DNA from 4 places in the Thauera mechernichensis genome. Region 1 is predicted to be linked to each of the others. Evidence: predicted binding sites of a transcription regulator. Region 1 holds the regulator's gene; each other region holds the start of a gene.
What was found. Region 1 encodes sigma-54, which starts transcription at its own class of promoters, with help from an activator protein. Its sites were predicted from a motif close to TGGCACGCTTNCTGCTNA; they were not measured.
Positions count from the first base shown of each region.

Region 1 (7,018 bases):
CGAGGTGCAGGCAGTGATCGAGCGCATGGGCGAGCTCGGCCTGCAGTCCGACAGCCGCTACGCCGAAGCCTACGTGCGCACCCGTGCCAACCGCTTCGGCGGCAGCCGCCTGCGCAGCGAGCTGACGCGGCGCGGGATCGACCGTGAACTGATCGAGGCAACACTCGCCACGGAGTGCGTAGAATCGGAACTGGAGCGTGCCCGCGCAGTGCTGCGCAGCCGCTTCCAGGCGGCCCCGGCGGATGCGCGCGAATGGGCGCGCCAGGCCCGTTTCCTGCAAACCCGCGGCTTTGCACCCGAACTGATCCGCAAGCTGCTGAAAGAACCCCGCGATGAGTCTGCTTAAGGTCTCCAGCCTGCAAAAGCGCTACAAGGCGCGCACCGTGGTCCACGACGTCGGCTTCGAGGTCGGTTCGGGCGAGGTCGTCGGCCTGCTCGGCCCCAACGGCGCCGGCAAGACCACCTGTTTCTACATGATCGTAGGCTTGGTCCGTGCCGACGGCGGCCAGATCAACCTCGACGGCACCGACCTCACCCACCTGCCGATCCACGCCCGTGCGCGTCTGGGCCTGTCCTACCTGCCGCAGGAGATGAGCGTCTTCCGCAAGCTCACCGTGGCCGAAAACATCCGTGCCGTGCTCGAGCTCCAGGGGCTCGATGCGCACCAGGTGAAGACCCGGCTCGACGAACTGCTGCTCGAGCTTGGCATCAACCACCTGCGCGACAACACCGCCGTCTCACTCTCCGGCGGCGAGCGCCGACGTTGCGAGATCGCGCGCGCACTTGCAACCGACCCGCGCCTGATCCTCCTCGACGAACCCTTCGCAGGGGTCGACCCGATCGCGGTCATCGACATCCAGAAGATCATCCGCTTCCTCAAGGAGCGCGGCATCGGCGTGCTGATCACGGACCACAACGTGCGCGAGACGCTCGGCATCTGCGATCGTGCGTACATCATCAGCGAGGGCCGGGTACTGGCAAGCGGCGAACCGGCCGAGATCATCGACAACGAAAGGGTGCGCCAGGTTTACCTGGGCGAGCATTTCCGCCTGTGAATCCGCGCGCGCGTCGACAGCGATGAAACCAAGCCTCCAGCTCAAGCTCTCCCAGCACCTTACCCTGACGCCGCAGCTGCAGCAGTCGATCAAGCTGCTGCAGCTGTCGACCATCGAGCTGAACCAGGAGATCGAGCGCTTCCTGCTCGAGAACCCGATGCTCGAGCGCAGCGACGGCGACGGTGTCGAGTTCGTACCACCGCTACCACCGGGCAGCCCCCCCGAGCACGAGGCCAGACAGCAACAGGCAAACACCCCCGAGGCGCCAGCCAGCGCTGCGGACAGCGAGGCCGGCGACCATGCCGACCATGGCAGCGCCGACGAAGGCATGGACTGGTCCAATGTCGGCAGCGGCGCATCGAGCCGCAGCGAGGACGACGACGACGTCGATTACCAGGAACTGCAGGCGGCTGGCGTCTCCCTGCGTGACCATCTCGACCAGCAGGTGTCGCTGTCGCCGCTGTCAGACCGCGACCGCGCCCTCGTGCGCTTCATCATCGAAGCCTTGGATGACGACGGCTACCTTCACCAGCCGCTCGATGAGCTCCTCGAACTGCTTCCGGACGACGCCGACGTCGATGTCGATGACCTGAACATCGCGCTGCGCCACGTACAGAACCTCGAGCCCGCAGGCATCGGCGCGCGCAGCCCCAGCGAATGCCTGTCGCTGCAGCTCCGTACCCTGCCGGCTTCGGCGACGCGCACGCTCGCGCTCGAGATCGTCGACAAGCACCTCGAGCTGCTCGCCGAGCGCAACTTCGTCAAGCTCAAGAAGCTGACCGGCTGCGACGACGAAGCCCTGCGCGCCGCCCATGCCCTGATCTGCAGCCTCGACCCCCACCCCGGCTCGCGTTACTCGAACGCCGAGACGCGCTACGTACTGCCGGATGTGGTCGTACGCAAGCTGCGCGGGCGGTGGACGGTCAGCCTGAACCAGGAGGCAATGCCGCGTCTGCGCATCAACCGCCTGTATGCCAGCCTGCTGCAGCAGAACCGCGGCCAGGGTGGCGGCCTGAGCGGACAGTTGCAGGAGGCACGCTGGCTGATCAAGAACGTGCAGCAGCGCTTCGACACCATCCTCCGGGTGTCCCAGGCCATCGTTGACCAGCAGAGGCAGTTCTTCGATCATGGGGAGGTGGCAATGCGACCACTCACCCTCCGGGAGATCGCGGACCAACTCGAGCTGCACGAGTCCACCGTGTCGCGCGTGACCACGCAGAAGTACATGGCGAGTCCGCGCGGGGTGTTCGAACTCAAGTATTTCTTCGGTAGTCACGTCGCCACCGACACCGGTGGAGCGGCCTCGTCCACGGCGATTCGCGCGCTGATTCGCCAACTGGTCGACGCCGAGGACAGCAAGAAACCGCTGTCCGACGCCAAGATTGCCGAAGTCCTTGGCCAGCAGGGTATCGTGGTCGCACGGCGCACGATCGCCAAGTATCGCGAATCCCTCAATATCCCGCCGGTCAGCCTGCGCAAATCCATCTGACAAAAACAGGAGTCAACATGAATCTCAACATCACCGGGCGCCACGTCGAAGTCACTCCGGCCATTCGCGACTACGTCACCTCCAAGCTTGATCGCGTCATCCGTCACTTCGACAACGTCACCAGTGTCGCGGTGATCCTCTCGGTCGAGAAGCTCAAGCAGAAGGCCGAGGTCACCCTGCACGTGCGCGGCAAGGACATCTTCGTCGAAAGCGATGATGCCGACCTGTACGCGGCCATCGACGCGATGACCGACAAGCTCGACCGCCAGGTGCAGAAGTACAAGCAGAAACTGGCCGACCACAACCACGAGACGATCAAGCACCAGGCCCCCGAAGCCTGACGCTTTCGTTTCAGCCCCACGTCCGGGGTATGGTTATAATGCGCCCGTTTCCAAGACGCGGCGCCAGCATGCCCCGGGACGGCCGGTCGCACCCTGCGACCGGAATGCCTGCGATATTGCGCGAACCCTCCAGCGAATGAGCCTGATATCCCAACTCCTGCCACTGTCCAATGTGGTGGTCGACCTCGACGCGAGCAGCAAGAAGCGCGTCTTCGAGCAGGCGGGCCTGCTGTTCGAAAACAATCAGGGCATCGGGCGCAGCACCGTGTTCGACAGCCTGTTCGCGAGGGAGCGCCTCGGCTCCACTGGCCTCGGCCAGGGCATTGCGATTCCGCACGGGCGCATCAAGGGTCTCAAGGAGGCGGCAGGTGCGTTCCTGCGCCTTGCGAGCCCGGTGCAGTTCGACTCGCCCGATGGCCGCCCGGTGAACATGTTGTTCGTGCTGCTGGTCCCCGAGCAAGCCAACGAGACCCACCTGCAACTGCTCTCCGAGCTGGCTCAGATGTTCAGCGACCGCGGCTTCCGCGAAGCGCTGCAAGCCGCGCCGGATGCGGACCATATCCACCAGATGTTCATGAACTGGGGCGCCGATGCGGCAGACCAGCGTCGCGCGGCTGTATGAGGCGCATCGCGACAACCTGCAGCTGAACCACATCAGCGGCAACCTCGGCGCGAGCCTCGCGGTCGCCGAGGACCGCATGTGGCCGGCCGATCTCGTCGGCCACCTCAACCTCATCCACCCCACACGGCTGCAGGTCATGGGCGCGGCGGAGCTCGAATGGGCGCGCCGCCAGTCAAACGACAAGGTTGCTCACCACCTCAACGAGATCTGCTCCGCGCACCCGCCAGCCCTGATCGTCGCCGACGGCTGCGAAGTTCCCAATATCGTGCATGGGGTTTGCGTGGCACACGACGTCGCACTGTTCAGCGCAGCCCACCCATCGGCAAGCGTGATCGACCAGTTGCGGCTCTACCTGTCGCGCGAGCTGGCGGAGAAGACCTCGCTGCACGGCGTGTTCATGGATGTGCTCGGACTGGGCGTACTGATCACCGGCGACTCGGGTGCAGGCAAATCGGAGCTCGCGCTGGAGCTCATTTCCCGCGGTCACGGCCTGGTGGCCGATGACGTCGTCGAACTGTCGCGCATCGCTCCCACCGTACTCGAGGGGCGCAGCCCCGAGATGCTGCAGGACTTCATCGAAGTGCGCGGCCTGGGCATTCTCAACATCCGCACCATCTTCGGTGAAACGGCGTGCCGCCGGAAGATGCGCCTGCGCCTGATCTGCCACCTCGAGCGCCGCCAGCCGGGCCCCGGCGATCCCAGCCGCCTGCCCTTGCAGCAAGAGGTCCAGGACATCCTGGGCGTTGCAATTGCACGCGTCGTGCTGCCGGTTGCGGCCGGCCGTAACCTGGCCGTTCTGCTCGAGGCGGCGGTGCGCTCGACCATCCTGCAATTGCGTGGCATCGATTCGACCCAGGACTTCATCGAACGCCAGACGCGGGCGATGACGCCGCCGGAAGACTGATGCAGGCGGCGCGATGAGAACGCCGATACGCTATCTGCTGATCACGATCGGCATCCTCATCGCGCTCGTCGCTGCACTTGCAGCCTGGATCGCACTGCGCTTCGACGCCAACGACCACCGCGAGCGCATCACCGCCGAGTTCATGCGCCACACCGGTCGGTCGCTGCAGATCGATGGCACGCTGAATCTCTCGTTCTATCCATGGCTGGGCATCGAGGCAAGGGATGCCGTCCTTGCCGATGCGCCAGGTTTCGGCGACGCCCCCTTTGCCCGCATTGCCAGGCTGCAGGCCCGCGCACGCCTGTTGCCGCTGCTGCGCGGCGAACTCGACATCGACCGCATCGCCATCGACGGCCTCGCCCTCAAGTTGGTGCGTGCGGCCGACGGGCGTACGAACTGGTCGACGGCGGACGCGGACACTGCGGGGAGCGCGCCAGCCGCAGCGCCCCGGGGCGACACCGCGACGACGGCCGGCGCACTCGCACTCGCGATTGGGGGCATCGACATCCAGGGGGCGAGCGTGTCGTGGACCGATCTCCGCGACAACACCCAGCTGCAACTCACCAAACTCCAGCTTCAGGCAAGCGAGATCAGGCCGGGAGCCCCCTTCCCGCTGCAATCCAGCTTCACGCTGGGCAGCAGCGGGATGAGCGCGACCATGGACATCGCAATCGACTCGCGTGTCCGCATCAGCATCCAGGACGAGGTGGTCGAGCTATCGGACCTGTCGGTGCGCTTCGGCCGTAGCGACGGCATTCGGCCCCGGGGGCAGATCGAAGCGGCGCTGCGCGCAGACGCCGACTCGATCGTGTTCGAACGGCTGCATGCCATCGTCGACGACACCCGGATCGAAGGCCGCGTTGCCGTCACCGAGCCCACGCGCCCCGCAATTCAGTTCGATCTCGACATCGACAACCTCGACCTGGACGCCTACCTGCCCGCCGGCGCACAGGTCGCGCCCGCCCCGGCGGGCGCCGCAACCGCGGCAGCGCGCAACCCCAGCGCGCTCGTCACGCTCGCTGCCGACGGTCGCCTGCGTGTCGGCCGCCTGCGCGCGCACGGCCTGCAGCTGAGCGAGGTCGACCTCGTCCTGCAGGCCGAGGACGGACAGCTCAGGCTCGCCCCACTGTCGGCCTCGCTCTACGGCGGACGCTACAGCGGCAAGGTCGGCATCGATGCGCGCCGCAGCCCGCTTCGGCTCACGCTCGATGAGCGTCTCGAGGACATTCAGCTCGCCCCCTTCCTGCGCGACTTCAGCGGCACGGAAGCACGCATCGCAGGCCGCGCCACGGTGCAGGCCCGCCTGCAGGGCAACGCCGACAGCACCGACAGCCTGCGCCGCAGCATCACCGGCCAGGTGGACCTGCGCATCGTCGATGGCGCGCTGAAGGGCATCAACATCGCCCAGATGATGCGCGAGGCGTCCGCCCGCATACGTGGAACGGCAGCGCCCTCTCCGAGCGGGCGAAACGAGACCGACTTCACGGATCTGAGCGCGACACTTCGCATCGCCAACGGCCAGGTCCGCAATGACGACCTCGCGCTGCGCGCGCCCCTGCTCAGACTCACCGGCGCCGGCAGCGCCAGCCTGATCAACGAGACCATCGACTACCGGCTGCGCGCCAGCGCCGTCGCAACCCTGGCCGGACAAGGCGGTGACGAACTCGCCAGCCTGCGCGGACTCACCATCCCCATCCGCATCAGCGGCCCGTTTGCCGAGCCCAGGTTCGCACTCGACATCGAATCGCTGGTGGCGGACAGCTTGCGCGAACGCGCGGCCGAGCGCATCGATGAGCGTATCCGCGAGCGCGTACCCGAGGGCGTGCAGGACACACTACGCCGCGGCCTTCGCGACCTGCTGCGCTGAACGCTGCCGCCCCTTGCGAGCCAGCCGCCGCGGCTGATACCCTCGTTCGCTTTGCAGCAGGATTTCGGCCGCCCATGACCACCCCCTCGGATTACCTGGAACGCATCCTCAACGCGCAGGTGTACGACGTCGCCGTCGAGACCCCGCTTGACCTTGCTGCAAACCTGTCGGCACGCACCCATAACCGCATCTTCCTCAAGCGCGAGGACATGCAGCCCGTGTTCAGCTTCAAGATCCGCGGCGCCTACAACAAGATGGCCAAGCTCTCGCCCCAGGCCCTCAAGCGCGGCGTGATCTGTGCCTCCGCCGGCAACCATGCGCAGGGCGTGGCGCTTTCGGCGGCGAAGCTTGGCGTGCGTGCCGTGATCGTGATGCCGAGCACCACGCCGGCGATCAAGATCGATGCGGTCAAGGCGCGTGGCGGCGAAGTGGTGCTCGCCGGCGAGTCCTATTCCGACGCCTATGCGCATGCGCTCGAACTCGAGAAGAGCGAAAAGCTCACCTTCGTCCACCCCTTTGACGACCCCGACGTGATCGCCGGCCAGGGCACGGTGGGCCTGGAGATCCTGCGCGCGCATTCAAAGCCGATCCACGCGGTATTCTGCTGTGTCGGCGGCGGCGGCTTGATCGCCGGCGTGGCGGCCTACATCAAGCGCCTGCGCCCGGAGACGAAGATCATCGGCGTCGAGGCGGTAGGCGCCGACGCGATGACCCAATCGCTGGCGGCGGGCAAGCGCGTC
Region 1 covers NZ_JARQZE010000003.1:186,857-193,874, forward strand. Annotated here, with positions in the region: gene recX (recombination regulator RecX) at 1-346, shown strand, start outside; gene lptB (LPS export ABC transporter ATP-binding protein) at 333-1,055, shown strand; gene P7F68_RS05875 (RNA polymerase factor sigma-54) at 1,078-2,544, shown strand; gene hpf (ribosome hibernation-promoting factor, HPF/YfiA family) at 2,562-2,885, shown strand; gene ptsN (PTS IIA-like nitrogen regulatory protein PtsN) at 3,022-3,507, shown strand; gene hprK (HPr(Ser) kinase/phosphatase) at 3,476-4,411, shown strand; gene P7F68_RS05895 (AsmA family protein) at 4,425-6,278, shown strand; gene ilvA (threonine ammonia-lyase, biosynthetic) at 6,353-7,018, shown strand, end outside.

Region 2 (7,018 bases), on a different contig from region 1:
GCCGCAGGCCAGGAACGCGCGCTCACCACCGCCGCCTTCAGCGCCGACTGGGTCACGCCCGAGCAGCACCGCACCATCAGCGAACGCATCAACCGCCAGCGCGCCTTCTTCGAGCTGTTCGGCTCGGTGGCGGGCAGCGACGCCCGGGCCGCGCTCAAGCAGATCGAGGCTTCGCCCGAACTCGAAGCCGTCAAGCGCATGCGCGATGTCATGAGCGAGCGCATGACGTATGGCGAATTCGGCATCAAAGGCGCAGACTGGTTCGCGACCAGCACCGCCTACATCGACCGCCTCTATGCCCTGGAGCGCCAGGTCAACGGCGAGATCGCCAAGCTCGCAGGCGAACTGGTCGACAGCAGCACGCGCACCCTCTACATCACCATCGGCCTGTCGGTCCTGGCCATTGGCGCCACGCTGGTGGTGTCGGCCCTGCTCGGGCGCAGCATCAGCCGCCCGCTCAGCCAGGCCGTGCGCATCGCCGAGCAGGTTTCCAGCGAAAAGGACTTCACCCGCAGCATCCCGGTCGAAGGCGTGACCGAAGTGCAGCGCACCGCCCAAGCGTTCAACAACCTCATCGGCACCTTCCGCCACATCCTGTCCGAAGCGCGCACGTCCAGTGAGGGGGTGTCGTCTGCGGCGGCGTCCATCTCGGCATCGAGCACCCAGCTCAGCCGCAGCGCCGACATCCAGGCCGAATCGGCCGCCACCGTGGCCGCTGCCGCCACCGAAGTCTCGAGCAGCGTCAGCGAGACGGCCACGCGCGCCGCCACGGCTGCCGAACTGGTCGACAAGGCCTCGGCCGACACGCACTCGGCGCTGGACATCATGCAAGAGATGGTCGGCCGCGTGGAGCAAGCCGCCAGCCAGGTCACCGCATCGCAGGCCGACGTTCAATCGCTGGCTGCCAGTTCCAAGCAGATCGGCGGCATCGTCGGCGTCATTCGCGAGATCGCCGAGCAGACCAACCTGCTCGCCCTCAACGCCGCCATCGAGGCCGCGCGTGCAGGCGAGCAAGGCCGCGGCTTCGCGGTCGTCGCCGACGAAGTGCGCAAGCTCGCCGAACGCACCGCCTCGTCGACCCGCGAGATCAGCACCCTCATCCACGAGATCCAGCAACACGTCGACAGCACCGTCGACTCGATGCAGGCCGCGGGCGTCAACGTCAGCGGCAGCCTCGAGCTCGTATCGCGCACCGAAGCCGCGCTACGCAGCATCGGCGACAGCTCCGAGCGCGTCGCACAGAGCGTGCAGGGCATGGCCCACACCATCCGCGAGCAGGACATCGCCATCCAGCAGGTCGCATCCAACGCCGAGCGCATCGCCGCCATGACCGAAGAAAACAGCGGCGCCGCACGCACCAGCTCGGACACGGCCGAAGAGCTCGCCCGCGTCGCAAGCGCGCTGTCGAGCCTTGTGGGGCGCTTCCGCACCTGACACCGAGGTCGCGGTACAAGGCTGCCAAACAGCCCCCGAGTGTCGGTTTTTTTTACACCGGGGGCATAAGCACCCCCATCAAATCGCACCATCCACATAAAAATCAATAACTTGTATTTCTGGCATCCGACTTGCTTTGTTGCCACAGCGATTAAGCTCACGCTTGGCACCACCCGGCCAGGCGCAATCTCTTAACCGGTTCAACAACCGATTAAAAGGACCCAGACAATGAAGAAATACGCCCTTCTCGCCGCGACCGCCGCCCTCACCGCCGTGTCGACCGGCGCCTCGGCCGCCTATGTCAGCAACGTCCAGTCGCTGGCTGGCGACTTCGCCATCAGCGGCTTCGCCGACGGCACCCCGCTGACCTACAACGTGGCGCTCACCGGCCTGTCCGGCAGCCTGTCGCTGGCCGCTGCCCCGTCGGGCAGCTACACCGTCAGCGTCGGCCCCGGCCTCGCCGGCGGCACCGGCTACGCCGAAGCCACCTTCTTCGACGGCCCTGGCGGTACCGTCAGCCGCACGATCAGCTCGAACGTCCAGGTGTTCTCGGGCGACCTCAACGTCTCCGGCCTCACCCCGGGCGTGTATCCGTTCGTCTTCGGCATGGGCCTGATCTCCAGCCCGATCTCGTTCGGCTTCAACGGCAGCTATGACGGCGCCACCACCATGGGCGTGCTCGGCCTGCTCAACGGCCTGCTCGGCACCTCGTTCAGCGACCCCACCGGCGCTGGCACCGTCGCCATCACCGGCACCATCACCGACACCAGCGTGACCATGTCCATCACCGAAACGGCCTCCGGCTGGGACGGCGCTGGCGTGCTGCTGGCTGCTGCCGACTACGCTGCCTTCCTGCAGGGCCGTCCGGACTCGCAGGCCGAGCGCATCGCTTACATGCAGAGCCCCACCTACAACCTGACCGACGGCAGCTTCGCCATGCGTAACATCGCCGTCACCGCCGTGCCCGAGCCCGCCTCGCTGGCGCTGCTCGGCCTCGGTCTGGCTGGCCTGGGTGTCATGCGCCGTCGCAAGCAAGCTGCCTGACCTTCCGGTCACGCCGCACCAGCCGACGCCCTCGCAAGGGGGCGTCGGCTTTTTTCTTATAATGCCGCCATGTTCGAAAAGATCCTCACCCTCTGCACCGGCAACATCTGTCGCAGCCCGCTCGCCGAGGCCGTCCTGCGCCAGCGCCTGGCCGATCGTGGCCGCACGGCCACCGTCGCCTCTGCCGGCACCGGCGCCCTGGTCGGCCACGCTGCAGACGCGGACACCCAGGCCATCGCGCTTGCCCGCGGCATCGACCTCTCCGCCCACCGCGCCCGTCAGCTCACCCCCGAGATCAGCCGCTGGGCCGACATCATCCTGGTGATGGAAAAACACCACCTCGAATACGCCACCCACCTCGCCCCCACCGCACGCGGCAAGCTCTTCCTGCTGGGGCACTGGTCCAAGGTCGAAGTCCCCGACCCCTACCGCCTCAGCCAGGACCACCACGCCCTGGCCTGCGACATCATCTGCGCAGCCACCGACGACTGGCTTGCCCGCCTGTAAATCCCGTTGAAAAGCTCGCGGCTGGCGCCGCTCCTACAGCAAACCCAACGCGCGGCGCCCCCTGTAGGAGCGGCGCCAGCCGCGAGGGGTTGAAGGCGACGGGGGTCGGTGGGCGGCCGATGAAAAGCTCGCGGCTGGCGCCGCTCCTACGACAAACCCGGCGCGCGTCGCCATCGACTGGCCCCGATTCCTGGGCGCCATGCGAAAATGTCGGTCGAACATCTCTCCATCAGGTGACCGCGCTTGAACGGCCTCAAGGATTTCCTGCACCTCCTGCAGCACTCCTTCCGCAACCTGCTCCCCATCGTCGTCGTCGTCGCCTTCTTCCAGGCCATCGTCTTGCAGACGGTGCCGGATGGCCTGGGGTCGATGGTTGCGGGGCTGCTGGTGGTGGTGGTGGGCGTGGCCCTGTTCCTGCAAGGGCTGGAGCTGGGCATCTTCCCGATCGGCAAGAACCTCTCCAACGCCTTTGCCAAGCGCGGCTCCCTGCCACTGCTGATGGCGTTCGGGTTCGCGCTCGGTTTCTCCGCGGTGATCGCCGAGCCAGCGCTGATCGCCGTCGCCAGCCAGGCCGAAACGATCAGCGCCGGGCGAGTCGACGGATTCACCCTGCGCCTCCTGGTGGCGACATCGGTCGGCGCGGTGGTTGCGCTCGGCGTGGTGCGCACCATCCTCGGCCATTCGCTGCACTGGTACATGATCATCGGCTACCTGCTGGTGGTCACCGTCACCTTCTTTGCGCCCGAGGAAATCGTCGGCCTCGCCTATGACTCGGGCGGGGTCACCACCAATATCGTCACCGTGCCCCTGATCGCCTCGCTCGGCATCGGCCTGGCGGTATCGATCCGCGGCCGCAACGCGCTCGCACACGGCTTTGGCCTGGTCGCGCTGGCGGTGATGGTGCCGATGATCTCGGTGCAGCTCTACGGCATCTTCGTCTACAGCCTCGGCGCCGGCCCCGCGCTCGCCGCCGCGCAGCCCGCGGCCGGCATCGCCCAGGCCGCTGCGGCCGCTATTCCCGAGCCCGCCGGCATGCTCGGCGCACTCACCGGCATGCTCGTCGACCTGCTCACCATGTTCCGCGACGTGGCGCCGATCATCGTCGTCATCCTGTTCTTCCAGTACGGCGTGATCCGCAAGCCGATCGCCCACCTGCACAAGGTCGTGGGCGGCTTCGTCATGGTCATCGTCGGCCTCTATGCCTTCGTGATCGGGCTCAAGCTCGGGCTCTTCCCGGTCGGGCGCGCCATGGCGGAACAGCTCGTCGCCCTCGACACCTACACCTGGGTATACCTGTTCGCACTGTCGATCGGCTTTGCCACCACCATGGCCGAGCCCGCGCTGATCGCCATCGGCCAGAAGGCCGAAGAAGCCGGCAAGGGGCGGCTCAACGCCAACCACATCCGCATCCTGGTCGCCATCGGCGTGGCCATCGGCATCACCATCGGCGTGCATCGCATCATCACCGGCGACTCGATCCACTACTACATCATGGGCGGCTACGCCCTGGTCATTGCGCTGACCTGGCTGGCGCCCAAGTACATCGTCCCCCTCGCCTTCGACCTCGGCGGCGTCACCACGTCCGAGGTGACCGTACCGCTCGTTACTGCGCTGGGCATCGGGCTGGCCACCAACATCGAGGGGCGCAACGTGCTCATCGACGGCTTCGGCCTCATCGCGTTTGCCTCGATCTTTCCCATCGTAACCGTGATGCTCTATGCTCTTTACGCCGAGCGGTTCAAGCCGACAGGAGAAAAAACGTGAAGTTCTCGGTACTTGTCGCGATCCTCGCCGAGGATCTCGAAGAACAGGCGATCGACATCGCCAAGCGCTCGGGCGCAGGCGGCGTCACACTGCTGGACGGGCGCGGCATCGGCGCCACGGAAAAGAAGACCTTCTTCGGCCTCACCTACGAGGGTAGCCAGTCCGTACTGGTGATGGTGCTCGAGAAGAAGCTCTCGCTCTCCGTGCTCAAGAACCTCAGCCGCGAGCTCGACCTCAAGAACAGCAGCCGTGGCGTGGTGTTCACCATCCCGCTCGAGCACATCGCCGGCATCGACATGCGCCAGATCCAGCAGTTCGAAGAGCACATCAAGCACGACATCTAGGAGCCCCCATGCTGGTCAAGGACATCATGTTGCGCGAAGTGGTGACGGTATCGCCCTTCGCAACCATCCGCGAAGCCATGCGGGTGATGAAGCAGAACAAGGTCAAGTCGCTGGTGGTCGAGAAGCGCGACGCCCATGACGCCTACGGCATCATCACCTACACCAACATCCTCAAGACGATCGTCGCCGAAGAGGGGGACATCGACCTCGTCAATGTCTACGACATCTGCGCAAAGCCAGCGCTGACCATCTCGCGCGAGCTCGACGTCAAGCACGCCGCCCGCCTCATGGTCAATATCGGCGTCCGCCGCCTGCTGGTCACCTCATCCAACGAGCTCGCCGGCATCGTCACCATGTCCGACATCGTCGGCGCCATCCTCAAGCTCGCCGACGAAGAGGCCTGATCGGCCCGAAAAGCTCGCGGCTGGCGCCGCTCCTACAGCAAACCCAACGCGCGTCGCCCCCCTGTAGGAGCGGCGCAAGCCGCGAGGGGTTGAAGGCGACGGGGGTCGGTGGGCAGCCGATTAAAAGCTCGCGGCTGGCGCCGCTCCTACAGCAAACCCAACGCGCGTCGCCCCCCTGTAGGAGCGGCGCAAGCCGCGAGGGGTTGAAGGCGACGGGGGTGGGCGGGCAGCCGATGAAAAGCTCGCGGCTGGCGCCGCTCCTACGGCAAACCCACCGCGCGTCGCCCCCTGTAGGAGCGGCGCCAGCCGCGAGGGGTTGAAGGCGACAGGGGTCGGTGGACGGTCGACTAAAAGCTCGCGGCTGGCGCCGCTCCTACAGCAAACCCAACGCGCGTCGCCCCCTGTAGGAGCGGCGCGAGCCGCGAGGGTTTGAAGGCGACGGGGGTGGGTGGGCAGCCGATTAAAAGCTCGCGGCTGGCGCCGCTCCTACGGCAAACCCAACGCGCGCCGCCCCCCTGTAGGAGCGGCGCAAGCCGCGAGGGTTTGAAGGCGACGGGGGTGGGTGGGCAGCCGATTAAAAGCTCGCGGCTGGCGCCGCTCCTACAGCAAACCCAACGCGCGTCGCGAGGGGGCGTTGGGGCTGGCTTTAACAGGCACTTCATATCACGCAGGGACACTGCCGGGTGTCATTCCCTGTCCATTCGAGGTCCCTCATGAATCACGCCGTCATCCCGGCCGTTGCCGTCCTCGCGGGCGCGCTTGCGCTTGCAGGTTGCATCAGCGATTCGGATACACCCAAGCCCGACTTCCCGCTCGCAATCCTGCACATCAACGACCACCACTCCAATCTCGACGAAGCCAGCGCCACGCTGCGCCTGGCCACCGACGCCAGCGGCACGCGCAGTAACGTCAGCGTCGGCATGGGCGGTTTTCCGCGCGTGGTGACGGCGATCGACGAGCTGGCCACGCGCCACGGCAATGTCCTCAAGCTGCACGCGGGCGATGCCATTACCGGCACGCTCTACTACACCCTCACCGAAGGCAAGTCCGATGCCGACCTGATGAACGAGGTGTGCTTCGACGCCATGGCAGTGGGCAACCACGAATTCGACGCGGGTGATGCCGGTCTGCGCAGCTTCATCGACGACCTGTGGGCGAGCCCCACCTGCCGCACGCCGCTGCTGTCGGCCAACCTGTCGCTGCGCGCGGGCTCGCCGATCGGCAGCGACGGCGTACGCCCCGCCGTGGTGATCGAGCGTGGCGGCGAGCGCATCGGCATCATCGGCCTCACCATCGCCGACAAAACCCAGAACGCATCGCGCCCCGACCCCGGCACCCGCCTGCTCGACGAACGCGAGGCCGCCCAGCGCGAGATCGACCGCCTGCACGCGCAAGGCATCGACAAGATCGTGCTGCTCACCCACATGGGCTATGCACAGGACCAGGCCCTGGCTGCGCAGCTGTCGGGCGTCGACGTCATCGTCGGCGGCGACTCGCACAGCCTGCTCGGCGACGACAGCC
Region 2 covers NZ_JARQZE010000001.1:351,817-358,834, forward strand. Annotated here, with positions in the region: gene P7F68_RS01795 (methyl-accepting chemotaxis protein) at 1-1,434, shown strand, start outside; gene P7F68_RS01800 (PEP-CTERM sorting domain-containing protein) at 1,663-2,478, shown strand; gene P7F68_RS01805 (low molecular weight protein-tyrosine-phosphatase) at 2,548-2,985, shown strand; gene P7F68_RS01810 (DUF1538 domain-containing protein) at 3,229-4,749, shown strand; gene P7F68_RS01815 (hypothetical protein) at 4,746-5,093, shown strand; gene P7F68_RS01820 (CBS domain-containing protein) at 5,102-5,497, shown strand; gene P7F68_RS01825 (bifunctional metallophosphatase/5'-nucleotidase) at 6,211-7,018, shown strand, end outside.
Region 2: a site for sigma-54 is predicted at 1,555-1,572, ahead of P7F68_RS01800 (PEP-CTERM sorting domain-containing protein). Genes of this name have one in related genera too.

Region 3 (7,018 bases), on a different contig from region 1:
TGACGGCCCCAAGGCGAGAATGATCTCACGCAGTACCTGCACGAGTTCGAAGCGCTCCTGATCAAGCAGGCGGATGTCTTCGAGAAGTTGTGGAATGCGGTCGATGGTCATGGCAGGCAAGGTTCAAGGGGAGAATGCTGCGGTGCACTGTACGGGCGCGGCCATTGCGCACGTTCCAGTCGATATCCGGAGGCTAGGTTCGTCCGTAGTCTCGACAAACAGATCCATTCACGATCACTTCGCAAGACGTCTCCGAATGCGCTCACGGAACGCCTCGACCTCCTCCACGGAGCGCCAAGCAACGTAATGGCGAGTCCCCCGTCGCCGCTCGCCTCGCGCGCGCCCTTGTATCCTTGAGTTCATAAGCGGGCTTGCCATGGCGCAACAAGGTAATTCGCATGTTCCCCGAAACTCTCAATTTATGGCGCACCGATGCATCCCATGACCGCCGGATTATATGCTATTCAAATTGCCTGTTGGCGGATATCAGCAACGCAACCGCCAGCGCCGCAACGGCAAGCGCCGCCAGCATGCCGGGGTAGCCGAGGCGGTCGAGCAACAGCCCGGCTGGCGGCGCGACAGCGATCCGGCCGAACGTAAACAGGCTGGCCTGCAGGCCGTAGTCGGCGGCCCGCCAGTCATCGCGCGCGAATTCCATCATCAGCGCGAAGGCGAGTGCGGAAGCCACGCCCATGGCGACCGCGAGGACTGCGGCGGCGGCGACCAGCCCGGCTTGCGTCCCGTACCCGGCAGCGGCGGCCATCAGTGCAAGCGCAAGGACATTGGCGCCAGCGTAGAGCGGCAGTGCCCGGAGGATGAGCACGCGCGGCACAAGTCCGGCAGCGAAGCTCGCCAGCGCCCCGAGGGCGCCGCCGCCGACACCGGCAATCCAGGCGACCTCGCTGGCCGGAAAGCCACGATCGAGCAGCAGCGGCTTGAGATAGACCCATGCGGCGGCAACGAAGGGAAAGTAGCCGAGCAGCACGACCGTCCAGATCCCCGCCCCGGCCTGTCGGAAGAAGCCGCGCCACACGGCGAGCGGCGTCGAGCGGTGGATGCCGGAACCACTGCCATCGTCCTCGATACATCCAAGCAACCACAAGGCCACGAGCAGGCAGCCCCCCAGCAGCAGGAAGGGCGCCGCCCAGCCAAGCGCCTGCTGCAACAGCAGCATCGCGCCACCGCCGACGACCGCGCCCGCGAACGTGGCGGCCGAGCGCACCCCGCCGGCGCGGGGGCGCTCCTCGGCGGGAAACAGCTTGATCGCCAGCGCATTGACCGGGATGTCCACCCAGGTGGCGCACAGGGCGGCCAACAGCGTCAGCGCGAAGAGGATGCCTTTGTGGGCATCCGCCCCCAGCGCGGCCAGGGACAGCAGGGCCAGGAGGTAGCCGCCGCCGGTGAGCCACGCCCAGCGCCGGTAGGGACGGCGTCCCGCCCGCCAACGTTCGATTGGCAAGGCCAGGAACAGCTTGAACACGGCCGGCAGGCCGGCCAGTTGGAAGAGCCCGATCTCCGCGCCCGACCAGCCTTGCTGCCGCATGACGAGCGGCAACCCCAGCCAGAGATAGATGGCCGGCGCCGTCAGCGCGAAGTTGATCCAGCCGAACAGCACGTGGCGCACGCGCACGTGGGAAAGGGTCGCGCTCATGCCGCCTTCCTCGCAGCGACGACCTGCAGCGGCGCCATCGGAAACAGGCACGAGACAAAGGTCTCGATGCGGCAGAAACCGATGCGCCGCAGCGCCCCAGCCATGTCGCCCCGGCGCCCGACGTGGCGCCCCTGCATCAGCATCGGCAGGTAGTACTGCAACACCTCGACGGCAGCGGCCGGCGTGTCGCCGATCTCTGCGTGCGCGCAGATCAATGCGCCGCCCGGCCGCAGCGCGGCCAGGATCTTGCGCAGGACCGCCTCGGTATCCGGCACGAAGTGCAGCACCGAGGAACACCAGACGAGGTCGTAGTCGCTACCGCCCACACTGCCGATCGCGTCGACCGCCACATCTCCGCCGAGCACGGAGAGCCGGTCTGCGAGGCCTGCGGCGGCGATGTTCTCAGCCGCGACAGCCACGGCTTCGGGGAAATCGAAAACCACGCCGGAAAGCCCGCCCTGGTGTCGCGCCATGCTGCGCCCCCTGCTCGCCTCCGAAGCGACGCCGCTGGATCGGCACATCGCCGCGCTGACCCTCGCGGCCGAGTATCTGCGCCCGCTCATGCCGACCGGCGCGTCCGCCGCGCCGTCATCCACGCATCTCGGCGCCGACGACATCGACAAGCTCCAGCGCGCCCGCGACCTGATGCGAAGCCACATGGACCGTGCATTGACGATCGCGTATCTCAGCACCACCGTGGGCATGAACGAGTGCAAGTTCAAACAGGGCTTTCGCGAACTGTTCGGCGCCCCACCCCATCGATTCCTGCTGGAGTTGCGCATGCGACGTGCGTGGACGCTACTGGAGTCCGGATCGCGAGTGGCACAGGCTGCCTACGCGGTCGGTTACGAGCACCCCGCCAGTTTCAGCGCGGCATTTGCGCGGTATTTCGGGCGCACGCCGAAGTCGGTGTCTGGCGGTCTCAACCATGGCACCGATCCGATTTGACTGCCGGCTCACGAGCAGCGCGGAGCCATCGTCTACCGCGCGCAAGCGGGGGTAAAAGCGGGGGAAATTCGGCGAGCTTATCCTCGCCCTGCTCCGCAGAGCCGGGCGCTATCAACGGTGAGATGCCGCACGGCAGGCCGAACATGTGCTGCCAGCAGATGGCGGCCAAATCCCATGCCCAGTGCCCAGCCAACGCCGTTGGGCTCTGCCATGTATTAACATGCTATTGCGAATACTTCTCATTAACTATAACATGGCACATAAGGTTGAAGTGCAGGCGCTTCAATCGTCCCTGACTCAGGAGCCCGATGATGGAATTCGATGCCGAGGAGCGCCAGACCCCCTGCCCGCTGGGGCTCATCGCGGCCACTGTTGCGCTGATGACGCGCTACGCCGACCCCGCCCCCGGACAAACCGCCTCAGGTCCGTGTGACGTGCATCCACTTCTGGCGAAGAAGATCGCAGCCAACCTTCTGTTCCTCCAGCATCACCCCGAACTCCCGTCGCATTTCGCGCAAGTCATGGCGCAAGCCCGTGCCCAGTGGTGCGGCATGGTCGAGCACAACGCCGGCAGCGCACCACTGCCGGCGGCACACGCCCACCCGTCGATGCGCCACTGAGCGTGCCCGCCTGGCAATTGACCGTCCCGGCAGAAGTGACGCGTGCCGGGACGAAACACCGGCCATGCTGCACCAGTTTCTAGAACATCTCGAACCGTCCCCTCGTCAATCAGATAAGCCCAAGGGACCGGATGGAGGCTTGACCATGAACGAACAGGCTTTCGACCAACTCGCCGGCGAGCACCGTGCGCTCATAACGACCCACGGCCGAGCCCAGGCGCGCTGCACCGACCTCATCGCCCGTCAGTCCGTCGAGATCCAGGCACTGCAGGCCGAGATCATGCGCTTGCGGGCGGAAGTGATCCGCCGTGACACGCAGATCGCGCTTCTTCGTGACGAGCGTGCCGAGATCGAGCAGACCATCCCCGGCCTGCCTACCCGGCTCACGCTCACGAGGAAGGTCCGCGTGCTGATGGAGCGCATCCAGGAGCTGATGCGTGATCGCTACGCCCGCCACGGTCACCCCGAGGAGGGCCGCCCACTGAACCTGGAGAAGGCCACCGTGTTGAGCCGCCTGGATAACCGCTCGGTCCTGTGCCTCGGCCAGGACGAAGCAGCGGCGCGGTTCATGATGCGGCTGGTCGAGATGGCCGGCGGACACTTCACCCATGATCCGGCTGGCGATGCGGATGACATTGCACGCATCGAGCACAGCGTGCGTGCGGCCGACCTGGTGATCTGCCAGGCTGGCTGCATCAGCCAGAACGCCTACTGGCGTGTGCGCGACCATTGCCGGCGCACCGGCAAGCCATGTCTTCTCGTCGAACGCCCAAGTGCGATACCCAAGGCTCAGCGCTGACTCCGACGGACACCCTGCGCCTTTCCCACACGAGCAGAAGACATTTTTCACCCGCGCTGCGCGCGGGGTGAGCGCACGAACCGGGTTCGAAGCTTGTTCAGGCTGGTGCCGAGCGCGAGGCCTCAGACTTCTTTGAGTCCACTGAACGTATGCGGCGGAGCAGATCTCACACCGGCATGTTCATGATGTCCTGGTAAGCCGTGACCAAGCGGTTGCGCACCTGCACCATCTGCTGGAAGGACAGACTCGCCTTCTGCAGGTTGACCATGACGTCCTGGAGATTGACGTTCGGGTCGCCGGCTGAAAAGTTCTGCGCCATTGCCCTGGCCTCGCCCTGGGCCGCACTGACGTCCTTGAGCGCGTTTCCCAGCACGTCGGCAAAGTTCACGCCACCGGCCGGCGCATCGGCGGGCGATACGGCCTTGCCTTGTGCAGCCTGCGACACCGAGCGCAGTTCGCTCAGCATCTGGTCGATTCCACGGGTATCCATGTGCGTTCCCCAGCCTCAGGGTGTTCGGTGACGTCAGTGTAGCAGAGCAAACGGCATGCCACCGGCTACGATGGCAGCGGCCACGGAGTCGCCTCGGCTCGCTTCAGGCCCTGCAAGCCCCTTGGTCATCCTGCCGACACCCGACAATCAGGCTCAGCAGTCATACCCTTCGGTACGGTACTGCTGCAGCTTGTAGCGCAGGGTGCGCTCCGAAATGCCAAGTTTTTCAACGGTTTTCTTGCGCGAGCCACCCAATTCGCGCAAGGTCGAGAGGATATGTTCGCGCTCCAGATCCTTCATGTTGGCAGGACGCTGGGGCCCGGCCCCGGCAGCTGCAGATGCAGGAAGCAGGCCAGCATCTGCAGCTGCCGGCGCGGCCTGCAAGGGCGCCTGGGCCGGCGGCGTCGGGAAGATGGGCGCAATTGCCGACATCGAAGCGGCAGATATTGCCGACACAGCGGCAACATCTGCCGCCCCCGGGTTCCAGTGCGGCAGGCATAGCCTCACCGTTTCCGCGCTCACCTCATCCCCTGTGGTGAGGATGAGCACGCGGTGCATCGTATTCTCGAGCTCGCGGACATTACCGGGCCAGCCGTATCGCGGCAGCAAGGCCTCGGCCTCGGGCGAGAACCGCACCAGGCGCTTCAGACGGGCCGCATGGCGTGCAAGGAAGTGGCGTGCGAGCGGAACGATGTCGCCCGGGCGCTCGCGCAGCGCAGGAATCGCAATCGGGAATACGTTGAGACGGTAATAGAGGTCTTCGCGGAAACGCCCGGCAGCGACCTCCGCAGGCATGTTGCGGTTGCTGGTGGCCAGCACGCGGATGTCGAGTTCCACCGGTTTCTTGCCGCCCACGCGCTCGACCTCGCGCTCCTGCAGCACGCGCAACAGCTTGGCCTGCAAGCCCAGTGGCATCTCGGAGATCTCATCGAGCAGGATGGTGCCACCCTGTGCCTGCTCGAACTTGCCCGGCTGGGCGGACTGCGCACCGGTGAACGCGCCCTTCTCGTAGCCGAACAGCGTCGCCTCCAGCAGGTTCTCGGGAATGGCCGCGCAGTTGATGGCGATGAAGGCCTTGCCGGCGCGCGGCGAATGCTCATGGATGTAGCGCGCAAACACCTCCTTGCCGGTCCCCGATTCGCCCGAGAGCATGACCGTAGCGTCGGTCTCGGCGACACGCGCGGCGAGCGCGAGCAGGTTGCGCGTGTGCGGATCCTCGGCGACGGTATCCTCCGCATCCGGCTGCACGGCGGCATAGCGGCGCACGTTCTCGAGCAGCACCTCGGGCTCGAAAGGCTTCATGAGGAAATCGCAGGCGCCGCCGCGCATCGCAGCCACCGCTTTGTCCACGTCGCCGTAGGCGGTCATCAGCAGCACTGGCAGTTGCGGCCAGCGCGCGCGGATCTCGTGCAGGAGCTGCAGGCCGTCCATGGGCTGCATGCGCAGATCGGTGACCACGAGGTTGAAATGCCCCTCTTCCAGTGCGGCCAGAGCAGCGGGCCCACCGTCGGCGCCGACGACGCCGTGGTGGGCCATCTCCAGGGTGAAACAGACCGCATCGCGCAGCGCAGCGTCGTCCTCGACGACAAGGATGTTCAGGGTGTCGATCATGTGGGTTCGTCCCCATTCGAAGCGGAGGCCGTGACCAGTGGCACGGTCAGCGTGAATTCGGCGCCCTGCCCAGGGCTGGACCGCAGCGTGATGTCGCCGCCATGGGCGCGCGCAACACCGCGCGCGATCGCCAGCCCAAGGCCCGTGCCCTCGGCGCGTGTCGTGAAGAAGGGCTCGAAGAGACGCTCCTGGAGCTCGGGTGCGACGCCTGCGCCGCCGTCGCGTACGGTGAAGCGCACTGCGGCGCAGCCGATGCCGGACTCTGCCGCATCGACCTCGACCGCAGCGAAAGCAAGCTGCCCCCCCTGCGGGCAAGCCTGGATGCCATTCTCCAGCAGATTGGTGAGCGCCCCACCCAAGGCCTTGCGGTCGCCCAGCACACGGGCCTGAGGGCAGGCACACGCGCTTTCGAAGCGAAGCTGGCGTGCGCGCGCCAGTGGTTCGAGCGTATGCGTGAGCTCGGTCACCAGTTCGCACACTTCGAAGCGGTGGCGCCCCGTGCTGTCGCCACGGGCGAACAGCAGCATGTCGCGAATCAGGCGCTCAAGGTAACGCAGTCGCTCGAGCGCGCGATCCGCCACATTGATGCGCTGCACCGGATCGAGCTCGGTCTGGCGCAGATTACCCGTGTAGAGCAAGGCGGCGGCCAGCGGTGTGCGCAGTTGGTGCGCCAGGCCGGCGACCATCTCGCCCATCGCCGCGAGACGTTCGTTACGCTCGGCGGTCAGGCGCATGCGGAAGGTATCGGTGATGTCATGTAGCAACACGATGCGCTCCTCGCCCGACTCGAGCTCGGCCTCGGTCATCGCGACGCGGCGCGCTTCGGCTCCGGGGTCGATGCGCGCCCCGCGCAGCAGGTACTCGCCGGGCGTCTCGGTTTCCTCCAGCGCTCGCAAGGC
Region 3 covers NZ_JARQZE010000002.1:310,870-317,887, reverse strand. Annotated here, with positions in the region: gene P7F68_RS04400 (DUF1801 domain-containing protein) at 1-111, opposite strand, end outside; gene P7F68_RS04395 (MFS transporter) at 461-1,651, opposite strand; gene P7F68_RS04390 (class I SAM-dependent methyltransferase) at 1,648-2,124, opposite strand; gene P7F68_RS04385 (helix-turn-helix domain-containing protein) at 2,123-2,599, shown strand; gene P7F68_RS04380 (hypothetical protein) at 2,911-3,219, shown strand; gene P7F68_RS04375 (DUF2325 domain-containing protein) at 3,365-4,018, shown strand; gene fliE (flagellar hook-basal body complex protein FliE) at 4,185-4,508, opposite strand; gene P7F68_RS04365 (sigma-54-dependent transcriptional regulator) at 4,662-6,119, opposite strand; gene P7F68_RS04360 (sensor histidine kinase) at 6,116-7,018, opposite strand, start outside.
Region 3: a site for sigma-54 is predicted at 4,552-4,569, ahead of fliE (flagellar hook-basal body complex protein FliE). Genes of this name have one in related genera too.

Region 4 (7,018 bases), on a different contig from region 1:
AAGGAAGACATCGACGAGATCATCGACAGCCACCTGCGCGAAGGCCGCATCGTCGACCACCTGCGCCTGCCCGAGGGCGCGGCATGAGCCGGCCGCTGCCCACCGAGCCCGCCCTGCTGCGCGGCCCCGCCGGCCACATCGAAGCACTCATCGACGCCCCCGAGGCGGTCAAGGGCATCGCCCTGGTATGCCACCCGCACCCGCTCTTTGGCGGCGCCAACACCAACAAGGTGGCGCACACCCTGGCGCGCGCCTACCGCGACCTCGGCTACGCCGTGATCCGCCCCAACTTCCGCGGTGTGGGCAAGAGCGAGGGCACGCACGACCATGGCGAGGGCGAGACCGAGGACATGCTGGCGGTGATCAGCTGGGCCGAGTCGCGCTGGGGGGCGAAGCCGCTGGCGCTGGGCGGCTTCTCTTTTGGCGGCTACGTGCAGGTACGCGTCGCCAAGCGCCTGGCCGACGGCATCGCACCGCCGCGCCAGCTCGTCCTCGTCGGCATGGCCGCGGGCGACACCACCGGCAGCGGACGCAGCTACGACACCCCCGCGCTGCCCAAGAATATCCCCGCCCTGGTCATCCACGGCGAGCACGACGAAACCGTGGCGCTGGCCAACGTGCTCGACTGGGCGCGACCGCAGGAGCAGCCCATCGTGGTCGTCCCGGGGGCGGACCACTTCTTCCACGGCAAGCTGCATCTCATCCGCGAGCTGATCGCACGCAACGTCGATCCCGCCTGAGCGGCGCACCGCCAGGCAGGGCGCGCGCCCTGCCGCCGGGCGTTCGCCCACAAGCTCTCCGGTTTCCCTAATGTCGGCGGCCTGCAGCGTGGCGTATCGTGCTCTTCACCCCTAGGGAGACACGCCGCCATGAAACTGCTCGCCTCGCTCACCAGCCCCTACGCCCGCAAGATCCGCATCATCCTCGCCGAAAAGGCACTGCCTTTCGAGCTGGTGGTGGATTCGCCCTGGGAGGTCAACACCCGCATCCCCACGCTCAACCCGCTGGGCAAGGTGCCGGTGCTGATCACCGCCACCGGAGAAACCTTCTTCGACTCCCCGGTCATCGCCGGCTACCTGGAAACCCTCGCCGCGCCGCCTGCCCTGCTGCCGGCCGACGCGCTCGACGCCGTGCGCGTGCGCCAGACCGAGGCCCTCGCCGACGGCGTAACCGACGCCGCGGTCGCCGCCTTGCTCGAATCGCGCCGCCCCGACGGCGAGCGCAGCGCACGCGAGATCGAACGCCAGAAAGACAAGATCGACCGCGGCCTGGCCGAGCTCGAGCGCCGCCTCGACGACCGCCACTGGTTCAACGGCAGCGCCATGCAGCTCGGCGACATCGCCGTGGGTGTCGCCCTCGCCTACCTCGACCTACGCTTTCCCGACCTCGACTGGCGCAGCCGCCACCCCGGGCTGGTCCCCTTCGCCGACCGCCTGTTTGCGCGGCCCAGCTTCGCCAACACCCAGCCGCCGGCGGGGTGACGCAGGCAGGCACGGACAGAGGGCGCAACCGGGGACAGGGGGCGTGCGGGTGTAGCTGTAGGTCAGGGCTTCCATCGTGGGCAGCAGCGCGATCGCATCGTGAGCACGGCGGATACGCTGTACCGGCAGTTCGACAACGACGCCTGGCGACGGCTGCAAACCAGGCCCGACCTTGGCCGGCGAGTCGCGCACCTTCGTACTCGCCCAGACTCCGCAAGCCCGTACGGCAGCGGACGACACGCTGGCGCGGGCGGCAGACAAGGTCGGCTTGGCCGTGCAGCGGGCGGGGTGAGCAGATGAAAGACCTGATCCCCAGTTTTCACACAGGCTTTCAGGGTTCGGGCACCCATGCCAGACGCGCCGAGCCGCACGCCCCTTTGTCACATGTTGACAGCCCGCCTCGGGGTGTTTGTCACATTCCGCCCTGTATTCGTGTCACATCGGCGGCAGTGCGTCACGAAAACCAGGGTTTTCTGGGCTGGCACGGGGGTTGCTAAAGAGTACGCAAGCGGACTTACCGTGGTTTCCCTCTCAAGGAGCACTGACATGAAAAAGGCACAACAAGGTTTCACCCTGATCGAACTGATGATCGTGGTGGCGATCATTGGTATTTTGGCCGCAGTGGCGCTGCCGGCGTATCAGGATTACGTGAAGAAGTCGTCTGACAATTCGTGCCTTGCAGAGGCAAACGCCTACGTCAAGTCACGCGCTGCGGCAGTGACTGCCGGCATGACCCTCAATGCTCCTGTGTGGAAAGCATGCGAGAGCCCCGGTGGCACACTAACACCGGCGACGGTCGCAGACCTGACTGGCAACTTGACCGCCAAAGGCGCGAAAGGTAACACCGACGTCACCATCACGTGTGACTGGACAACCACCTCCTGCGCACTTGGTAGCTAAGCCCAAGGCTGTGGATGCGTAACATCACGCGCCTGATTAAGCGCAGTGAAAGAAAGCCGCCGAGATGCAAACTCGGCGGCTTTTTTCTAGATTCAACCCACCTTCAAGCATGTGCTTTACTTGAAAAAACGGCAATTGAAGATCCAGAGAAATCGACCAAGCGACGAAAGCATAAATGCACATTGGATCATCTAAATTAAATAGCGCCGTGACGATCGAGAATTCAGCATTGTCGATCGCTCTCGCACTGGCGCTCAATGCCGGATTTCTGATAGCTGCAAACTTGACCGGCACGGATCGCGCATGGATCAACCTAGATTATGCGATCGCAGTCGTCCTCATCGCCTTTGGTTTGCCAAGCCTTGGCTTGACTCTGGCCGCGCTGTTTCTCTTGACTGACGCATTGGTTCTGCTCGGCCAGCTTTACCCGTTTCCTAGGCTCTCCGATCTTCTCTATCTACTGAAATTCACGGCGCTGGCATCAACAGATCACCTTCTGCTCATGATGGCAGTCATGGTGATATTCGCCGGCAAGCTGGTGACTCTCTCCATCGCAGGAAAACGCATCACACCGTTGACCGCTCTGATTACGCTGAACATTCTTGCAGCATCAGCGTGGCTGTTAATGAGCACTAGCGGCGATGGCGACCGCATGGCGACCTATAGGAAACTGGAAGCCCCGGCGATTGCGAGTCAAACATCCACCCTCATCTCAATGCGATCGTCCGCCTTCCTGGATCAACTGAACGGCGACGGCAGTGCGCTGAACCCAGGGCCCGATGGAGCATCACAGCCGTGGTTCAATCAACTGGGCAACGAGGACCGACTGCTGCTTATCGTTGTTGAATCCTGGGGCTCGACGAATAGCCCCAGAGTCAACGAGGCTCTATTAGCGCCGCTAATCTCGCTATCAGAGGGGAAGTATCAAAGCGGGGAAATGCTTTTCCATGGGTTCACTATCGCGGGCGAGTTGCGAGAACTGTGCAAACTTACCCTTCTGCACTTTGATCTTCGTAAGACACAGGTCGGCTTTGAGAACTGCCTACCAAACAAGCTTCAAGACGCAGGCTACACCACGGGTGCAATGCACGGTGCAACCAGCCTCATGTACGACAGGCGGCATTGGTACCCTCGAGTTGGCTTTCAGGAAACGACGTTTTTCGAAGACCGGATCTGGCCGCGTCGCTGCTACTCGTTCCCCGGCGCATGCGACCTTGACATGCTGCCCGTCCTGGAGGATTTCTTCAGTAAACCTGGCAAGCGCTTCATGTACTGGCTCACCTTGAACACGCATGCCCCTTATGACCTTCGGGATCTCCGCGGCCCCGCCGCCGACTGCACTGCACTGAACCTCCCGGAAGAAACGGAAACTTGCAGGCTGATACGCCTGCAGGCTGACTTTTTCGCCGGGCTCGCAGAACAACTGAGGCATGAGTCGCTAAGGGACGTTGATGTAATCATCGTTGGTGACCACGCACCCAACATGCTCAATCTGAAGGAGCGCGAGGAGAATTTCCGCTCGGGCTCAGTTCCGTGGGTACGCTTCAAGACGCCGGCACAGTGATTCCAGGCAAGACCAGGACCTCGGTCCATTTAGAGGCATGGATACGGTCACGATGAAGCTATTCGACCAACGCAGTCAAGCGCCTGGAGATATGCGCACGACAGAGCTTCTACTATTGTTCGCATGCTTTTTTGGCCTTGGACTGTTCAACTCCAGTACGATCCAGGAAAACAACATCACTATTGCAACCCTGCAGATCACCTTCTCGACAGCATCAATCTACTATCTTCGCGGCAGCCTATCCAGACTTGCCTCCTATGCATCGGTGGCCGCACTCACAGCACTGTCGTTGATCATCTCGAACGGGCTCGCGCAATACGACGCGATAGAGACGTCGGACTGGAGCCGCGTGATCGGTGCATGCGCCCACATGGCATTTGGCGCGTTCTGTGCGGCCTGGTTCATGTCGAGAAGATGGGCAATCAACTGTTTTGTAAACGCGATTCTTGCAGCGACAATCTTCTACCTCGTGGCCCTGGCCGTGCGCTGGATATCGACCGAGGATCCGTATGCGTACCCATGGTTTCATGCTCCCCCGTTGTTCAATCACATACGCCATGCCGGGTATTTCCTCTGCGTCGGCGTCATCGTCTCAAGCTGGGGGGCGCTCCAGTATCGAGGCGTGCAAGGAAGATTGGCTTTAGCTGCATACGTAGTCGCGCTTTCGATACTCCTTTGGAGTGGCGGTCGCGGTGCCTTCCTTGCCGCGCTTGTGGGACTTTTTGCGCTGTCTCTGCACTTTTCTCCGAGACGGCACGCAAGAGGGTGGGGCACGCTGCTCGTCGGCACAGTGCTCGCGCTGGCACTATCCGCGCACTTTGACATCGGCCAGCGGTCGATGGGCTGGCTGGGAGCTTTCGAGCGCTCTGCGACAGCGGCGTCCCTTGATCAGCTCAGTACCAGTCGACTCACGATCTGGTCTCATTTGCTGCCTTATATTGCCGAGCGCCCACTCTTGGGCTGGGGTGGCGAAGGCTTCCTCGCCGTCTGGACCAAGGGAGGAGCCGTGCAGGCGCACAACGGCCTCCTGCAACTATTGATTGAGTGGGGAGCAATCGGCGCACTGTTGGTTCTGTTGTCTCTCGGATGGCTCACTACCAAGGGGCTGCGCATGTATTGCGCTCAGCTCGGACATGGCAAGATGCCGGCTGAACTCGTACTTGGCGTTGCGCTGACAATGGGTCTATGGGCGCTTTCAATCGTGGATGGCGTCTTCTACCATGGCACACCAATGGCCTTCATGATGGCAGGCTTCGGCATGATATTCGCGGCGATTGAACGCTCCGAGAGCGTTGGCGAGTAGTCGGGCGAAAGAGCTCGGACCCTTCATTTACTCCTTCGTGCATCAGATGCTGCAGCGTAACCTGCATCGCCTGCACGGACGGCACGCTGCGGTCATGATCCAGCGCTGCGCACCACTTCCAGCGCGAATCCGTGCGTACCGCGAGTTCGTCGTGGCGTCGAGCGGTGACAACTCCAGATCCAGCCCACCTTCCTTCAGCAGGTCCGAAAAGCATCAGCCGCAGAATGCGCTGTGCCCCGCACCAGGCGGACAGGCCCAAGACTGAGGCGGACAAACCCGCCGCTCAGCCCACCGGCGCGTACAGCGGGTAGAGAACCTCCTCCTCGCGCTTGATGCGGTCGGCCAGCACTTTGCCGACGACGTCGAACTCGGCCACGAAGGCTTCGGCGAGCGCCGGGCTGCTGCCGATCTGCGCGTATCGCGCAAGGAATGCGACCACGCTTCGGCCGATCTCATCCATGTCGTGACGGAACTCGCGAATCAGGGCATGGCTGACCGGGTCATTGGCGAGCGCATGTTCGAGATAGACGTAGAGCCGGACGTTCTCCACCAGCAGGTGATCGTGCAGATCGGCCCGGAACCGGTCCAGCAAGGCCTCCGCCTCTTTCAACCGCCCTGCGCGCGCGGCGCTGCGGATCGCGCCAAAGCGATCGAACAGGCTGCGGTGGTCGCGTACGAGGCGGTCGATCAGTTCCGGGCTGTAGCGGATCGACGTCCCTGGCGCGCACCCTCCGGCCTGTGCCGCCGCCGACAGATCCTCACGCCCTGCCGGCGCGGCCGCTGCCGACCGCGCCTGACGCTTGCCAAACAGCCAATCGAGAAAAAACATGAGCATCTCCGCAACAAGCATCCGATTCCGATCGCCCTGAGGCGGACGCAACGTAATACAAATGCATGACCAGCGTCTTTGCTGAAGATCAAGTATCGAGGGGCACTTTCGCCCCCTTGCCATGGTCCATCGAGCGTTGCCACTCCCCGGCACTCACCCGCACTCACCCGTCTACGCTGACCACCCATGAGACCACTCCTGCTGATCCTGGCGCTGTTCGCCCCTCTGCTGCCGACGACTGCTCATGCCGATGCCGCCACGGACGAAGACGCACTGTGGGCGGCGCTGCGTACGGGCGGGCACGTCGCGCTGATGCGCCATGCGCTGGCCCCCGGCACTGGCGACCCGGCGGGCTTCCGTGTGAATGACTGCAGCACGCAGCGCAACCTGTCGGCGGCGGGCCACACCCAGGCGCGGGCGATCGGCGAGCGCTTCCGCGCCAACGGCATCGCAGCGGCGACCGTGTTCTCGAGCCAATGGTGCAGGGCCCTGGATACGGCGCGTGGGCTGGCGCTGGGCGAGGTCACGCCAGACGCCGCGCTCAACTCCTTCTTTGCCGACCGCGGCGAGGAGGCTGCGCACACCCGTGCCGCCCGCGCGCTCATCGCCGCACAGGCGAGCGCAGACAAGCCGCTGGTGCTGGTGACGCATCAGGTAAACATCACCACGCTGTCGGGGGTGTTCCCGGCCTCGGGCGAAATCATCGTGATGCGGGTGGAAGGGGATGCGCTGAGCCTGGCCGGGCGAATCCGGACAGCGCCTTGAGACAAGGCGATTGCAACCCGCCCGGTCGCCCTCAAGAGCTCGCGGCTGGCGGCGCGCCCTGCGGGAACGCAACGCCAGGGCATGATCGGCGGCGTATTAGGAAGGGGCCGGGCGATTCGCCCTGCAGGCTTGATCCTGCGCAGGTCGCCCGCGCACATTTTCTGGAACAATGCCGG
Region 4 covers NZ_JARQZE010000009.1:73,925-80,942, forward strand. Annotated here, with positions in the region: gene P7F68_RS13170 ((2Fe-2S) ferredoxin domain-containing protein) at 1-87, shown strand, start outside; gene P7F68_RS13175 (alpha/beta hydrolase) at 84-740, shown strand; gene P7F68_RS13180 (glutathione S-transferase) at 870-1,481, shown strand; gene P7F68_RS13185 (pilin) at 2,028-2,381, shown strand; gene P7F68_RS13190 (sulfatase-like hydrolase/transferase) at 2,557-3,945, shown strand; gene P7F68_RS13195 (O-antigen ligase family protein) at 3,998-5,248, shown strand; gene P7F68_RS13200 (hemerythrin domain-containing protein) at 5,532-6,077, opposite strand; gene P7F68_RS13205 (histidine phosphatase family protein) at 6,264-6,842, shown strand.
Region 4: a site for sigma-54 is predicted at 1,961-1,978, ahead of P7F68_RS13185 (pilin). Genes of this name have one in related genera too.